DNA from 4 places in the Shewanella zhuhaiensis genome. Region 2 is predicted to be linked to each of the others. Evidence: predicted binding sites of a transcription regulator. Region 2 holds the regulator's gene; each other region holds the start of a gene.

Region 1 (4,145 bases), on a different contig from region 2:
CTCGGCAAAGCCGTAGTCGCTGTCACATCCGGTCACCACGTAGGCGGCGCCCCACAGCGGCCAGGTATAGGCCTGACGCATCTTCTGCCCAAACCATTTATCGAAGGCTTTCAGCTGGTCATTGTCCATCGGCTCCAGCGCCAGTTTCAGCCGCTCACACAGGCTTTCCTGAGATTCATCGGCGCTTTGGCGGGTTACCAACTGCCAAAATTGGTTTTCGGTCATACAGGGTCTCCTTTTCGGAGCGCTATTTTATATCAAATGTATTGGCCATGGATATGATGCCGAGCTGGACTGACCCTCTGGGTTTTTCTACACTTGGCCGACTTTCTGTGACGAGGATCCCCATGAAACTCCCGCCATTTCCCCTGCTTGTACTCTTGGTGCTCTATGTGGTGTTTACCGCTCTTGCCATTGGCAGACTGATTACCACCGGCGCGCCGGATATGTTTTCCCTGGGGGTTATCCCTGTACTGATAGGCTTGGTGCTCAGAGCCAACTGGGGCCTGTGGGCGCTGCGGATTTATGTGGCCATTCAAACGCTGGGTTTCGCCGCCCTGGGGGTGACCGCCATTATCGCTACCCAAATCAGCCCGGAAGACGCCAAGCTGTTTATCGAAGGCAAAGAAATCCCGCTGCCGCTGGTTGCCGCCGCTATTGCTGCCTTGTTGGCATTCCAGTGGTGGGTGGCGTTTCACAGCAAAACCAAGGCCTATTTGAGCCAACAACAATAATAAACGGCAGCAAACCGAGGCCAGGTGCCCGCTGTAATGGCCCCCGGCAGCTACACTGATTGCAGCCCCTTTAACTGCGCCGGAACCGGCCTGCTTTTTGGTATTTGACGACATGCATCAACTGTCACCGAGTGAATTGTCCATTCTGTTGGTTGAACCATCAGACACACAACGCAAAATTATCATCAATCGCCTTCGTGATGAGGGCATTCTGAACATAGAAACAGCCCCGGGTCTGGAAGAGGCCCGTGAGCTTATCCGTGCCCACAAGCCGGATCTGATTGCCAGTGCCATGCATTTTGCCGATGGCGACGCCCTGGCGCTGCTGACCTTTATCAAGGCCGAACCCGGTTGTCAGGATATTCAGTTTATGCTGGTGTCCAGCGAGTGTCGCCGCGAGCAGTTGGAGATTTTCCGACAGTCCGGCGTGGTCGCCATTCTGCCCAAGCCGTTTTACAAGGAGCACCTGGGCAAGGCGCTCAACGCGACCATCGACCTGCTGTCCCACGATGAGCTGGATTTGTCCCACTTCGATGTGCAGGACCTGCGGGTGCTGGTGGTGGACGACAGCCGCATGGCCCGCAATGTCATTCGCCGCACCCTCACCAACCTTGGCATGCGCCAAATCACCGAGGCCTGTGATGGCAGTGAGGCGATTGCCCTGATGCGCGAGCAAATGTTCGATCTGGTGGTGACCGACTACAACATGCCCAGCGTTGATGGTCTGGCACTGACCCAGTTTATCCGCACCGAAAGCCAGCAATCCCATATTCCCATCCTGATGGTATCGTCCGAGGCCAACGATGCGCATTTGTCCAACGTCAGCCAGGCTGGCGTCAATGCCTTGTGTGATAAGCCTTTTGAGCCACAATTGGTGAAGCAAATCCTTTACCAGCTGCTGGATGAGAATTAATTGAGATAAAACCCCTGAAAAATTGATCCCGGCCGGGATTTTGGGCAGTAAAACCGCTTCCCAAACGTTCAGGGCTGTGGCATGTTAGGCGAGTTTTAAAACAATAATCACGGAAAGACGAGTATTTAGCTATGAACAGAACTGAACTTATCGCCAAGATTGCCGAGAGCGCCGACCTGACCAAAGCCGAGGCTGGCCGTGCACTGAAATCCTTTGAAGAAGCTGTGACTGCCGCCATGAAAGAAGGCGACAAGATTTCTATCGTAGGTTTCGGTTCATTCGAAACCAGCACCCGCGCCGAGCGCACCGGTCGTAACCCACAGACCGGCAAGGAAATCAAAATCCCTGCGGCAACCATTCCAAAGTTCAAGGCCGGCAAGGCCCTGCGTGACAGCGTTAACTAACCGATAAGTTCACGTAGTAGCTAAAAGCCTCCCTGTGGAGGCTTTTTTATTGTCTGCGCACCATGGCTGTGCATTTCTTGCCCAGCGACAGGGCAGTCTGCCCGTTTCTGTCACAGAGCAAAACAAAAACCACATTAATATCAATTGGTTAATCTTTGGCACAAGTTTGGCAATTCTTCCCCCGACCATACAAAAAGAACACGATATCAACCTTAAGGGGAATATGATGACCAAAACACCTGTTTGCTTACTGCTACTGGGCGCCCTGGCCGCCAGCTCACCCGCAATGGCGGCACTGGATGGCAATATTGGCGTGAGTTCCAACTACCTGTGGCGCGGGATCAGCCAGACCGGCGATGCCGTGGCACTGGATGGCGGCATTGATTACAGCCACGACAGCGGCTTTTATGCAGGGTTCTGGGCATCCAATGTCGACTTTGGCGACGATACTACCTTTGAGCTCGACCTTTACGGCGGCTACAGCGGCCAGATCACCGAAGCTATTGGTTTTGATGTGGGTTATCTCTATTACGGCTATCCGGATGCGGATGCCGATATCGATTTTGGCGAGCTCTATGCCAGCGTGAGTTGGGAGTGGCTGACCCTGGGTTACGCCCGGGTTATCCATGCCGGCAATGACCTGGCGCCGGATGGATTGTCAGATGACGATATGGATTACCTGAGCGCCGAGGTGTCCATTCCCCTGAGCGACAGTCTGAGCCTGGATTTCCACTACGGCTATTCCAGCGGTGATGTGGTGAGCAGCTGGTACGACGAATCGAGCTACAGCGACTACTCGGCGGCCATTACCAAGAGCACCGACCTGGGTGATGTGAGCTTTATCGTCTCCGACACCGATCTTGACGGAGACGATCCCAAGGTCGCACTGCGCTGGGCATACTCTTTCGGGCTGTGACAGTGCTAAAGGCTATCGCCAAATAGCGACCTGACACAGACAATCAGGCAATAACCGGGCGGTTCGCTTTGCGGGCCGCCACCATCTTCTCGATATGCTCGACGATGGGCTCTGCCACCTTGATGCCGGTGGCCTGCTCTATGCCCTCGATGCCCGGCGCCGAATTCACTTCCAGCACCAAAGGCCCGCGGGACGAGCGCAGAATATCCACCCCGGCCACAACCAAGCCCATAGCCTTGACCGCAGCTACCGCGGTTTTCCGCTCTTCAGGGGTGATTTTGATTTTCTCGGCGCTGCCGCCAAGATGCAGATTAGAGCGAAAATCGCCCTCCGGCCCCTGGCGGCGCATGGCGGCTACCACCTTGTCACCCACCACGAAACAGCGGATGTCGCTGCCGTTGGCCTCTTTGATAAATTCCTGCACCATGATGTTGGCTTTAAGTCCCAGGAAGGCCTCAATCACACTCTCAGCAGCTTTACGGGTTTCCGCCAGTACCACGCCTATACCCTGAGTGCCTTCCAGCAGCTTAATCACCAGCGGCGTACCGCCAACCATATTGATAAGGTCGGGAATATCATGGGGCTTATTGGCAAAGCCGGTGATTGGCATGCCAACCCCTTTACGGGACAGTAACTGCAACGCCCGCAGCTTATCCCGCGAACGGGCAATGGAAATGGAATCGTTGGCGGCATACACCCCCATCATCTCAAACTGACGCACCACGGCGCAGCCGTAGAAGGTCACACTGGCATGGATGCGGGGGATGATGGCATCAAGATGAGGCACTTCTGCCCCTTCCAGATGAATGCTCGGCTTCACCGAGTTGATATTCATGTAGCAATTGATGGGGTTAATCACCTGCGCCTCATGTCCCCGGGATACGCAGGCTTCCACCAGTCGACGGGTGGAGTAAAGTTCAGGGAACTGAGAAAGCACACCAATTTTCATAACGTTAACCAAAGCGGGCCAGCCGCCTTCTTTTAAGGATATGAAAATTCTGTAGTAATAGACTCACCTTGGCAAGTCAGCCAACCCGGTATTTCGACACCGCCGGCAGTAGCACTTCCTGCTCAAAGGTGGCCGCATCCACAGGCCGGCCATACAGGTAGCCCTGCAGCAACCGGCAGCCATGGGCGGCGCAAAACTCGGCTTGCTCACGGGTTTCAATGCCTTCAGC
Region 2 (4,145 bases):
CGCTGGCCTTGAACTCAGACGCCAGTACCGCCAGCTTGGTGGCGGCACGGGCATGTAATCCGAGTTTATTGACTATGGTGATATCGCGCTCAAGCCTTGGCATCGAGTTCCCTGTGGCGTGCTTCGACCTTATGGTGCGAGTTGGCAAAACGTTTGGCCAGCTGGTCGGCAATGTATACCGAGCGGTGCTGACCACCGGTACAACCTATGGCGATGGTCAGGTAACTGCGGTTGTTACGCTCCAGATGCGGCAGCCAGGTTTCCAGCAGGTTTTCGATTTGCCAGATGTACTTGTTGACCAGTACCTGACGCTCCAAAAACTGCTTCACTGGCTCATCCAATCCGGTCATCGGCCGAAGGGCTGGCTCCCAGTGCGGATTTGGCAAGAAACGGGCGTCGAACATAAAGTCGGCCTCGGTGGGCATGCCATGCTTGAAGCCAAAGGATTCAAAGATGATCACCAGCTCTTTGTCGGTGCGCCCCAGCAGAATTTGCCGGACGGCATCGGCCAGCTCATAGACGTTCAGATTGGAGGTGTCTATGTAGTGGTCCACCAATTGCGACACAGGCTCAAGCAGTTTGCCTTCGAGTTTGATGGCTTCCTGAAGTGACACTTTGCTGCGTGACAATGGATGCAGACGACGGGTTTCGCTGTAGCGTTTCAGCAGCACCTTATCGCTGGAGTTGAGGAAGAAACTGGTGAGCTCAACCCCTGGCGGCAGTTTGGCAAGCTCCTGTTCCAGCGCTTTTTCCTGCTCAGGCATATTGCGAATGTCGATACTGATGGCGACCTTGTCGCTGCTGCCTTTGAGCTGCTCCAGTAAGGGGCCCATCAGGGTCAGCGGCAAGTTATCGACGCAGTAATAGCCGAGGTCTTCCAGTACCCGCAGGGCAACGGATTTCCCTGAGCCGGAGCGGCCGGAAACGATGACGAGTTTCATCCTGTGATTACCTGGTAGAGTTCCTTTTCATCATGGCTTTTACGCAGTTGCTTCAACACTTGCTTGTCGTTGAGCTTTTCGGCCATGGCTGCCAGGGTACTCAGATGCTGTTGGCATTGGTCAGATGGCACCAACAGCGCGAACAGTATGTCCACCGGCTGTTTGTCGATGGCATCGTAGCCAATGGCTTCTTCGCATTTGATGAGTACGGCGAGAGGTTTGTCGATACTACCCAGGCGACCATGGGGAATGGCAATGCCATTACCAATGCCGGTGCTACCCATTTTTTCACGGGCCAGCAGGCTTTCAAAGATCTCTTGGGAAGAGAGGGAAGGGTACTGGGCTGCGGCGAGATCGCTAATCAGTTCCAGTACCTTTTTCTTGCTGCCCGGAGTGGCACAGCTAGTGCACTCCGGCGCCAGGATGGTACTTAGTTCCATCGTTAATGTTTGGTCAGTTTCTCTTTGTGTTTAATTACCTGACGGTCCAGTTTATCAATCAGGGCGTCAATGGCGGCGTACATGTCTTCATGTTCTGAGGTGGCGAATACTTCGCCTCCGTTGAGGTGAAGCTTGGCTTCTGCGATTTGCTGCAATTTCTGAACATTGAGAACAACGTGCACATTATTGATCTGTTCGAAATGGCGTTCAAGCTTGGAGAATTTACTCTCTACGTAGTCGCGCAGTGAGTCGGTGATTTCGATGTGATGCCCTGTCAGGTTGATTTGCATAGACACTTTCCTCCAATGACCTCGGTTGGGTTACAAACTCTTACGCTGATTCGACGGTGGTATCAGCATCGCCTCTCGGTATTTGGCGATGGTGCGTCGGGCAACGTTGATTCCTTGTTCCGCCAGAAGTTCTGCCATCTTGCTGTCGCTTAACGGCTTCTTCTGGTTTTCCGCTGCAACCAGCTTTTTGATAAAGGCGCGGATTGCAGTAGAAGAGCACTCTCCGCCATCTTCGGTTCCGACATGGCTGGAGAAAAAGTATTTCAGTTCAAAGATACCCCGCGGGGTATGCATGTACTTTTGAGTGGTGACCCTGGAGATGGTGGATTCGTGCATTTCCACCGCCTCGGCGATATCGTTGAGCACCATGGGTTTCATGGCCTCTTCACCGTACTCAAAAAAGCCCTGCTGGAATTGCACTATGCAGTTGGCCACCTTGAGCAGGGTGTCGTTGCGGCTCTCCAGACTCTTGATAAACCACTTGGCCTCTTGCAGATGGCCTCGGATAAACTGGCTGTCTGACTGATTGCGGCTGGTGCGCGCCAGCGCTGCATACTGCTGATTCACACTCAGTTTAGGCATGCAATCCGGGTTCAGCTCCACCACCCAGCGACCATTCTTTTTGCTCACCGACACGTCAGGGATCACGTACTCTTCCTTGGTGCTGGTGACGTTCTCGCCCGGACGGGGATTCAGACTCTGGATCAGCACTATGGCGTCTCTGAGTTCTTCTTCCTTGAGGCGGGTTTTCCGCATCAGGGTGCGGAAGTCGCGGTTGGCAATCAGGTCCAGATGCTCACGGATAAGCAGCTTGGCGTTATCCAGATGCGGCGTATCAGCGGCAAACTGCCCCAGCTGGATCAGCAGGCACTCGGCCAAATCCCTTGCTGCAACACCAATGGGATCGAAGTGTTGAATGCGCTTGAGCACAGCCTCGACTTCGTCCAGCTCAACCTCTTCATCGCCCACGGCCTCGAGGATTTCATCCAGGCTTTGGGTCAGATAGCCCTTTTCGTCAATGGCATCAATGATAGCGGTGGCAATGGCCAAATCGGTATCCGAAAAAGGGGTGAGATTTTTCTGCCATTCGAGGTGTTCGTACAGGCCTTCGCTGGTTTCGCCCTGAAATGGCATGTCGTCGTCGCGACTGATGCCGGGGCCGGCAACCGGAGCGGCGGTGAAGACTTCATCCCAGGTAGTGTCCATGGGCAGTTCATCCGGCATGGATTCCTGAGTCACGGCTTCGGAGGTTTCTACCGAAGCGGAATCACCTGCGCTGGCTGATACTGAGCCTTCATCGAATTTGTCGTCGAACTCTTTGTCGCCGCCATCGGCATCGTACTGATCGCCATCGAGGCGATCATCGTCCATTTCCAGCAGCGGATTGGCGTCGAGGGCTTGTTGAATTTCCTGTTGCAGTTCAAGCGAGGAGAGTTGAAGCAGACGAATGGCCTGCTGCAACTGTGGCGTCATGGTGAGTTGTTGTCCCAGTTTGAGCTGGAGCGACGCTTTCATCGTACTGCGGATCCTTCACTAAATAATTCAGGTAGAAAGCTTTTATCTATCAGGTTCTTCGGCCAATAGCCACCCTGATTTACCGGATATGAGACGGTAGGCTTTGTTGTTTAACTATAGCCTGAATTGCTCACCCAAGTACACTGCACGCACTTGCTGATTGTCCAGGATCTCGGCAGGTGTGCCTTCGGCAATCAGGCTGCCGTGGCTGACGATGTAGGCTTTTTCACACACATCCAGGGTTTCACGCACGTTGTGGTCGGTAATAAGCACCCCAAGACCGCGGTTTTTCAGCTGTTCGATAATCTTTTTGATATCGATAACCGAAATGGGGTCAACCCCGGCAAAGGGTTCATCCAACAGGATAAAGCGTGGGTTGGCGGCCAGTGCACGGGCAATTTCCACCCGGCGACGTTCACCACCTGAGAGTGACATACCGGCGTTGTCGCGGATGTGGGTGATGTGGAACTCTTCCAGCAGTTGCTCGAGCAACTCTTCACGCTCATCGCTGCTGAGCTCTTTACGCATCTGCAGCACGGCCATGATGTTGTCGCGTACCGACAGCTTGCGGAAGATGCTGGCCTCCTGGGGCAGGTAGCCAATGCCTTTGCGGGCTCGCAGGTGCATGGGGTCGAGGGTCAGGTCATCGTCATTGATGTGAATACTGCCCTTGTCGCTTTGCACCAGACCCACCACCATGTAGAAGGTGGTGGTTTTACCGGCACCGTTGGGGCCGAGCAGGCCAACCACCTGACCGGTATTCACCGTGAGGCTGACATCTTTGACCACCTGACGGTTTTTGTAACTCTTGGCGAGGTTGCTGGCCTTCAGGGTCAGTGCCGTCATTGCTGCTTCTCTTTCTGGGGTTGAGGCTGGTCTTGCTCGCCTTTGTCCTGCAATTCCTGCTGGTAGTTCTCAGGTTTGATGATGGTGATCACCTGATCGTCTTTTTTACCGCT
Region 3 (4,145 bases), on a different contig from region 2:
ACGTCAGGCTGCCGCGTTTCATGGCGCTCCCTGTAAATCGGTGTCGGAGTGTTTACGACTAAAGTGTATGTTCTACATTAGCTTTTTCTTTACCACATCCCTTAAGCAGCAAAAGTGTGAACAAAGACACATCCATATGTTGATCTTGTGCAAACTTTAGCTCTGATACCCCTTATGGGGTATGTAATAAGGGGGGGATCAGGTCTAACTTTGACCCTGGAGATGTCGTGGATATTCAGAAACACAATAACGCAACACGGAGATGAGATGGTGAAAAAGCTTAACGGAAAATCCTTTGCGCTCAGCGCATTGGTCGCCGCCAGCTTTGTAGCTGCCGGCGCGATGGCCAGTGAAAAAACCGAGCCACGCAGTGAAGTATACAAAGACAAATTCAGTAAGCAATACAACAGCTGGCATGCCACTGCCGAAAGCGAAGCTCTGACCGATGCCCTTGGTCAGGATCCTGCGCTGGTTATTCTGTGGGCCGGTTATGGTTTTGCCAAAGATTACAATGCACCGCGCGGTCACATGTATGCCCTGAGCGACGTACGTAACACCCTGCGTACCGGCGGCCCGACTTCTGCAGAAGACGGCCCAATGCCAATGGCGTGCTGGAGCTGTAAGAGCCCTGACGTACCCCGCCTGATCGAAGAGCAGGGCGAGGACGGCTACTTTAAAGGCAAGTGGGCCAAGGGCGGCGCCGAAGTGGCCAATACCATTGGTTGCAGCGACTGCCACGAGAAAGGCTCACCTAAACTGCGTCTGTCCCGCCCATTCGCTGAGCGCGCGATGGAAGCCATTGGTACTCCATTTGACAAAGCCTCCAAGCAGGACAAAGAGTCCATGGTGTGCGCCCAGTGTCACGTTGAGTACTACTTCGAGAAAGTTGACGGCCGTAAGGGCTTCGTGAAGTTCCCATGGGACGGTGGCACCACTGTTGAAAACATGGAAGCTTACTACGATGCTATCCAGTTTGTTGATTGGACCCACGCCGTATCCAAGACCCCAATGCTGAAAGCGCAGCACCCTGGTTATGAAACCTGGAAGCTGGGTACTCACGGTCAGAACAATGTGTCTTGTGTTGACTGTCACATGCCAAAAGTGACCAACGAGCAGGGCAAGAAGTTCACCGATCACAAAGTGGGTAACCCATTCGATCGCTTCGAAGAAACCTGTGGTACCTGTCACAGCCAGGACAAAGAGCACATGCTGACTGTCTACAAAGACAACAAGTCAAAAGTGATGGAGCTCAAAGGCAAGGCTGAAACTCAGCTGGTAGCCGCTCACTTCGAAGCCGGTGCCGCCTGGAAAGCCGGTGCGACCGAAGAAGAAATGAAGCCAATCCTGACCAACATTCGTCACGCTCAGTGGCGCTGGGACTACGCGATTGCTTCTCACGGTGTGTCTGCTCACGCCCCTGCCGAAGCCCTGCGTGTTCTGGGTACTGCGGTAGACAAGGCGGCCAATGCCCGCGTACAGCTGGCGCAGCTGCTGGCCACCAAGGGTGTGAAACAGCCTATCGAACTGCCTGATATCTCTACCAAGGCCAAAGCTCAGGCTGCCCTGGGTATGGACATGGACAAGATGAAGGCTGAGAAAGAGAAGTTCAAGAAAGAACTGCTGCCCAAGTGGGAAGAAGAAGCCAAGGCTCGCGAAGCGACCTATAAGTAAGCAGCAAACCCCAAGCCTGCATACTCAAAGCCCCCGCATCGCGGGGGCTTTTCTTTGGCTGCGCTGCTACATCGGGCGTGTGGCGTGCAGGCTTTATTTGATGAGTTTCAGCAGCGCTCTGAAGCTGTCGCCCACCGCGTGGTGTTGCAGCTCAAACAGTAGCGATTCCACATTGGTGAGTCGGGCGCCGGCCTCGCGCATCATCTCCAGTCCCAACGCCTTGTTTTCGCTGGTGCGAGATCCCATGGCATCGGCCACCAGATGCACCCCAAAACCATTGTCCAACAGGTCGCGACAGGTCTGATACACGCAGATATGGGTTTCTATGCCGCACAGCAGTACCTGCTTACGGCCGCTGGCCTGCAGTGCTTCGCGAAAGGCATCGCAGGGCCAGGCGCTGAAGTGTTCCTTGGCGATGGGGCTTAGGCCTTCGAGCACCAGTTGCAGCTCTTCTGAGGTGGAGCCGAGCTTTTCGGGCAGTTGCTCCAGCCACAGTATGGGCATATCGAAAATACGCGCGCCGCTTATCAGGGTGATCAGTTGTTGGTGCAGCGCTTCAGAGTTTTGCATCAGGCGGGCGAGTTTTCCCTGAACATCTACCACAACCAGGGCCGTTTCGTTTGGGGTCAGCATGGGTTATCTCCTTTTTTGCTCCAGTAAACTCCTTTTCCCCGTCGATGCCAATAAGCCATAAGTCATATGCACCAGCTTGGTGCATAGGCTGCATAGCTGCACTTCATTTGTGCGTTTTTATGCACCAATGTTGGGGTGCGTAAAAGGTATTTTCAATAAAAACAGCAAGATGAAATCTTGGCCTGATGCTTGTAAATCCTAAGCCAGAACAGACTGACAACAATAACTGGAGGCCGGGATGAAACTGGTGAGTGCAATCATCAAACCTTTCAAACTCGACGATGTGCGTGAAGCCATTGCGGGCATGGGAATAGAGGGAATGACGGTAACAGAGGTCAAAGGATTTGGCCGTCAAAAGGGGCATACCGAGTTGTATCGGGGCGCCGAATATCAGGTGGATTTTCTGCCCAAGATCAAACTGGATATCGCCACCAAGGCGGAAAACGTTGATCTGTTGGTGGAAGCCATCGTAAAGGCTGCTCACACCGGCAAGATTGGCGACGGCAAGATTTTTGTTATCGATCTCGAGCAGGCGGTGCGTATTCGTACCGGCGAAACCGACGACGAAGCACTGTAAGGGGGAGGGGAAATGGAAGAGTTAAGCAAACTGGGCCTGACCGTGGCCGAACTGAGATTTGCACTGGATACCTTTTACTTTTTAATATCCGGCGCGTTGGTAATGTGGATGGCAGCGGGTTTCGCCATGTTGGAGGCAGGCCTGGTGCGCTCCAAAAACACCACTGAAATCCTGACCAAAAACGTGTGCCTGTACTCCATTGCCTGTATCACCTACCTGATTGTGGGCTACAACATCATGTACGTGGACAACCCGGAAGGCGGCTGGTTGCCAAGCTTTGGTGCCCTGATTGGCAGCCAGGCGGCAGATGCCGACCATTCGCTGGAATCTGACTTCTTCTTCCAGGTGGTGTTTGTGGCCACTTCCATGTCCATCGTCTCCGGCGCTGTGGCTGAACGCATGAAGCTGTGGGCTTTCTTGGCTTTCTCTGTGGTGATGACCGCAGTTATCTACCCTGTTGAAGGTTTCTGGACCTGGGGCGGCGGCTTTGTCAGCGCAGCAGGTTTTGTGGATTTTGCCGGCAGCGGCATTGTGCATATGGCCGGTGCTGCAGCGGCGCTGTCCGGGGTGATTCTGCTGGGTGCCCGTAAAGGCAAATATGGCCCCAAAGGTCAGGTAAATCCTATCCCTGGCTCCAACCTGCCTATGGCCACACTGGGGATGTTTATCCTGTGGATGGGCTGGTTTGGCTTCAACGGCGGCTCGCAGCTGATGGTATCTGATGCGGCCAACGCTACTTCGGTAGGCAAGATTTTCGTGAACACCAACTCGGCAGCGGCTTTTGGTGCCATCTCGGCGCTGGTGGTGTGCAAAATGATTTGGGGCAAGGCAGATTTGACCATGATCTTAAACGGCGCCCTGGCCGGTCTGGTGGCCATTACTGCCGATCCTTTGTCACCCTCACTGGGGCTGGCGGCTGTGATTGGTCTGGTGGCCGGTGGTCTGGTGGTGTTTTCCATCGTCGGCTTTGACCGTGTGCGTATCGATGACCCTGTGGGCGCCATTTCGGTGCACGGCGTAGCCGGTATCTTCGGGTTGCTGCTTGTGCCGCTGTCAAACGCCGATGCCACTCTTACCGGCCAGCTGTTCGGCATTGTCTCTATCTTTGCCTGGGTGTTCGGCGCTTCCTTTGTGGTGTGGCTGGTGCTCAAAAAGACCATGGGGATCCGCGTCAGCGAAGAGGAAGAGTACAATGGCATGGATGCGTCCGACTGTGGTATCGATGCCTATCCCGAGTTTGTGACGGTGAAGACCGCGGGCTAAG
Region 4 (4,145 bases), on a different contig from region 2:
CATAAAATTGCCTCCTACGCCTGAATGGCAAAACAAAAGCAATTCATGTGCCAAATATTGGATAACGCCATAGACTATGCTGCAGGCATAAAAAAACCGACCCATAAAAGGTCGGTTTTCTTTTAAAAATCTTATTGTTACTGCATCAAGTCTTTTTCTGATAGTAGATACCAGGGTTGCAGCGCACCATGTCAAATTCATCGGTCAAACCGGCAATCGACTCGGATGCTCCCAGAAACAGTATGCCCTTGGGATTCAGGGCGGCAGCAAATTGCCGCAGGATTTTTGCCTTTGCCTCAGGGGCAAAATAGATAAGCACATTGCGGCAAAAGATGATGTCGAACTTGCCGAGCAAGGTATAGCTTTCCAGCAGGTTGTGAGCGCGGAAGCTCACCATGCGGCGTACGTTGTCTTTTACCCGCATGTTGCCGTTGGGCAAGGAGTCGAAAAACGCCCGTTTGCGCTCATCGGAAAGACCACGCCCCAGCGCCAGGCTGTCGTATTCAGCCTGTTTGCAGCGCTCCAGCATGGAGGGCGACAAGTCGGTTGCCTGAATGCTGGCGCTCCCCGGCAGTCCACCCGGACGCTTTTGCTGAAACTCGAGGATGGTCATGGCCAGTGAGTAAGGTTCTTGCCCTGATGAACAGGCGGCAGACCAGATTTTCAACGGCCGGCCGAGACGGGCGTATTCGGGCAACAGGGTATTGCCGAGCAATTCGAAGGGGTACTTATCACGAAACCAAAGGGTCTCGTTGGTGGTCATGGCATCAATCACCTCGGCACGCAATTGCCGCTCGGTGGGTTTCATTGAATGCTTAACCACTTCAGACAGGGATGGCAGGTTGTATTTGCCCATCAGAGGCGCCAGGCGGCTGCGGACCAGATACTGCTTGTTTTCGCCAAGCACTATGCCGCTGTGTTGCTCAAGGAACAACCTGAATTGATTATATTCCGCTTCAGCCAGTGATTTGTCCGACACTGTATCCCATCCTGCACTTAGTGGAGAAGATTAACGCAACATCCTGTTAACCTTCTGATTTTATTCCCCAAAAACAAGCGCTGCTTTATACATTATCACCTGAGGGAACACAAGCTCCCTTGGTGGAGTATAACCCCACCCAAGGGGAATGCCATCACAGTTATAAGCTCAGGTGTTTGTTCACCGCTGCTGCCAATTCATCAGGGTTGAACTTGGCAATAAAGTCATTCGCGCCCACCTTTTGCACCATGGCCTGGTTAAATACGCCGCTAAGGGAGGTGTGCAAAATCACCTTGATGTCTTTGAGCTTGGGGTCATCACGAATTTCTGCCGTCAGGGTATAACCATCCATCTCCGGCATCTCGATATCTGAGATGATCAGCGGGATTTCGTCGGCCACATTATTCACTTCACTGGCAATGGCTTTGAGCTTCTCCAGGGCTTCACGACCGTCTTTGGCGGTATCGATTTGCAGCTCAAGGGAAGTCAGTGAACGGATAATTTGCTTGCGGGCTACAGCAGAGTCGTCGATCACCATAATGTGGAAGTGCTGCTCACGGTCGATGGTCAGCGTGGCGTCCACATCTTCAGAAATCGAGGTCTTAACCGGGCTGATTTCATCGAGGATTTTTTCCACATCGAGAATTTCTACCAGCTCGCCTTCAATCTCGGTTACCGCAGTCAGGTAGGAATAGCGCCCGGCCCCCTGTGGTGGCGGCATAATGGCTTCCCAATTCATGTTGATGATGCGCTCGACCGAGCTCACCAAAAAGCCCTGCACACTGCGGTTGTACTCAGAAATAATAATGAAGCAGTTTTGGGTGTTCTCGATGGGGCGGCCACCGGTTGCCGCACTTAAGTCGATAACCGAAATGGTCGAGCCACGGATGTGGGCAACGCCCCGCACATAAGGATTGAGTTTGGGCAGACCGGTCAAAGGGGGGCACTGCAGGACTTCTTTTACCTTGAATACGTTGATCCCGAAACGCTGACGCCCGTTCAATTTGAACAGCAGCAACTCCAGACGGTTTTGTCCCACCAGTTGGGTACGCTTGTTGACTGACTCAAGAATGCTCGACATAACTTCGCCTTAGTTGTCTTGATTGAATGGCGCCCCGGGCTCCGCGGAGCATAGGCATGTAACTTGCTTTCGAATTGTCACCGACAACCTGTGCCCCAACTTCGTCAATCTTCTGACAGCCATGCCAGCAAGCTTGTACAAAGGTGGTCCGGCCCTGACAGAAAGTATAGGTGTATTCTGGCGTGACACGCTAGTCTGTTCATTATGAAAGTAAAGTTAGCACAATTTTTGGCAAGCCTTTTATGGGTAACTGGGGCATCGGCTACACAGATCCCACAACAACCCAACTTATCGGCCATCGCCGCGGCGGCTGAAGAGGCGGTTGCCAAAAAAATTGACGCCCCGGCCGGAGCCAAGATAAGCATCCAGGCCCAAAGCCTCGACAGCCGGGTCAACCTGCCCCGCTGTGAGGGGCCCGTCAGTGCGCGCCTGGCCAGCGACAGACCCATCTCCCGCAACAATACCGTACGCATCAGCTGCACCAGCCCGGATCTCGACTACCCCTGGCAAATGTTTCTCTCGGTAAGAGCCGAAATCCTCTTTCCCGTGGTGGTGGCCAAACGGCCCCTGGCAAGTGGCGATTTGCTCGATGAAGCCGCCGTTGAAGTGCGCTATGTTGATAAAACCGTGCTGCGCGGCCAGCAATTTGCCGATACAGGTCAGTTGCTGGGCACCCGGGTCAAACGCCGTATTGCACAGGACTCGCCAATTTTTGCCGCCAATCTGTGTTTTGTCTGCAAAGGCGATGCGGTATCGATTTATGCAAAAACTGCGAGCTTTGAGATAAAAACCTTGGGCGAAGCCTTGGCGGATGGTAACGAAGGTGACCGAATTCGCATCAGAAACACCAACTCAAACAAGGTGTTGGAAGCCACTGTCATCGGCGTTGGCGAAGTGGAAGTCAAAATGTAAAATACCCTAAAGCTTTGCTGGCTACGGCCGATAAGAGTGCTAAGAAACCCGAATCCGTAACACTGGAGCCCCCGATGGCCATCGAATTACCCAAAAATAATGCCGCCGCCAACCGTGTCGGCAACACCGCAAGCCCACTGACCAGCGCCCGCAGTGCCCAGGCTTCTGCCGCACAAACTGCGCAGGCTCAGGTGCCGCAAAAAGCAGACTCTTTCGTGATCACCAGTCAGGCCCAGCAACTGCAAAGTGTCCAGTCCAAGCTGGCATCGCTGCCTGAAGTCGACCAGAAGAAAGTGGCCGAAATCAAGCAGGCTATCGCCGAAGGCCGCTACAAAATCGATCCTGAGAAGCTGGCTGCCAATATCGCCCGCTTCGAAAAAGAAATGCAGGATCTCGACCAAGACGCATAAGCCTTCTTTGGCATCGGGTTGCGGCCGGTCACTCAACAGTGGCCGGCTTTTTGCATTTAAAATTTGTAATCTGTATTCGCCAAATTTTTGCAAACACGGCCTGAGGTTTCCCCATGAATGAACTCACTTCCCTGCTCGACCACCAGCAATCCCTGCTAGACGAGCTGCTTGTCCTGATAGACGCCGAAAAGACCGCGCTGATAGCCCAGGACGCCAGTGAGCTGCTACGCCTCGCCGAAACAAAATCTGCCGCCCTGCTGGCACTCAAAAAGAATGATGACGCGCTGTCGCTGCATCCCGACAAACAGCTGCTGACAGAAGAGCAGGCCCTGGTGGGCAAGGTAGAAGCCGCCCAGGCCACGCTGCTTCGCTGCAAGCAGGCCAATCAGCTCAATGCCCAGCTGATAGAACACAATGAAGCCAGTATTAACCGTCTGGCCCAGGCGCTTCAGGTTAGCCGTAACGCAAGCTCCCTCACCTACACCGACAAGGGCAAAACCTCCACTATTTCTACGCTCGGTAACAGCATCGAAGTGTGAGCGTTTCCCAAGCCCAAACCTCGAAGGCTTAATCTGAACCTAAGCCTGGATTTTTAACCTGAGCCGGAACCTGCAACTGAGCAGCTCCGTTTCAGCAAACGCACTGACAGTGCTTCAGCCAAACACGCTGGAATCAAATGCACGGTGAAAAAGTCCGGGCTAGCGCAAGCCCTGGCCAACACCTGCTCAGAAAAGCCTCACTCGTTTATGTAAAAAAGCCCCGC

The links. Region 2 encodes sigma-54, which starts transcription at its own class of promoters, with help from an activator protein. Its sites were predicted from a motif close to GTTGGCACGNNNNTNGNNT; they were not measured.
Region 1: the regulator sigma-54 is predicted to act here: its motif matches at 2,206-2,224, upstream of MJ923_RS00890 (TorF family putative porin).
Region 3: the regulator sigma-54 is predicted to act here: its motif matches at 2,481-2,499, upstream of MJ923_RS01760 (P-II family nitrogen regulator).
Region 4: the regulator sigma-54 is predicted to act here: its motif matches at 2,111-2,129, upstream of flgA (flagellar basal body P-ring formation chaperone FlgA).

The regions. Positions count from the first base shown of each region.
Region 1 is NZ_JAKUDL010000001.1:209,403-213,547, reverse strand. It holds gene MJ923_RS00910 (DUF4240 domain-containing protein) at 1-225, opposite strand, end outside; gene MJ923_RS00905 (hypothetical protein) at 348-734, shown strand; gene MJ923_RS00900 (response regulator) at 847-1,647, shown strand; gene MJ923_RS00895 (HU family DNA-binding protein) at 1,779-2,051, shown strand; gene MJ923_RS00890 (TorF family putative porin) at 2,278-2,967, shown strand; gene rimK (30S ribosomal protein S6--L-glutamate ligase) at 3,011-3,916, opposite strand; gene MJ923_RS00880 (putative bifunctional diguanylate cyclase/phosphodiesterase) at 3,993-4,145, opposite strand, start outside.
Region 2 is NZ_JAKUDL010000006.1:56,445-60,589, reverse strand. It holds gene MJ923_RS15870 (HPr family phosphocarrier protein) at 1-103, opposite strand, end outside; gene rapZ (RNase adapter RapZ) at 90-941, opposite strand; gene ptsN (PTS IIA-like nitrogen regulatory protein PtsN) at 938-1,381, opposite strand; gene hpf (ribosome hibernation promoting factor) at 1,384-1,671, opposite strand; gene MJ923_RS15850 (RNA polymerase factor sigma-54) at 1,702-3,186, opposite strand; gene lptB (LPS export ABC transporter ATP-binding protein) at 3,301-4,032, opposite strand; gene lptA (lipopolysaccharide transport periplasmic protein LptA) at 4,029-4,145, opposite strand, start outside.
Region 3 is NZ_JAKUDL010000001.1:414,885-419,029, forward strand. It holds gene narQ (nitrate/nitrite two-component system sensor histidine kinase NarQ) at 1-22, opposite strand, end outside; gene nrfA (ammonia-forming nitrite reductase cytochrome c552 subunit) at 268-1,671, shown strand; gene MJ923_RS01755 (hydrolase) at 1,765-2,304, opposite strand; gene MJ923_RS01760 (P-II family nitrogen regulator) at 2,543-2,881, shown strand; gene MJ923_RS01765 (ammonium transporter) at 2,894-4,144, shown strand.
Region 4 is NZ_JAKUDL010000002.1:57,056-61,200, reverse strand. It holds gene flgB (flagellar basal body rod protein FlgB) at 1-3, opposite strand, end outside; gene MJ923_RS05815 (CheR family methyltransferase) at 146-979, opposite strand; gene MJ923_RS05810 (chemotaxis protein CheV) at 1,140-2,060, opposite strand; gene flgA (flagellar basal body P-ring formation chaperone FlgA) at 2,265-2,972, shown strand; gene flgM (flagellar biosynthesis anti-sigma factor FlgM) at 3,047-3,382, shown strand; gene MJ923_RS05795 (flagella synthesis protein FlgN) at 3,496-3,921, shown strand.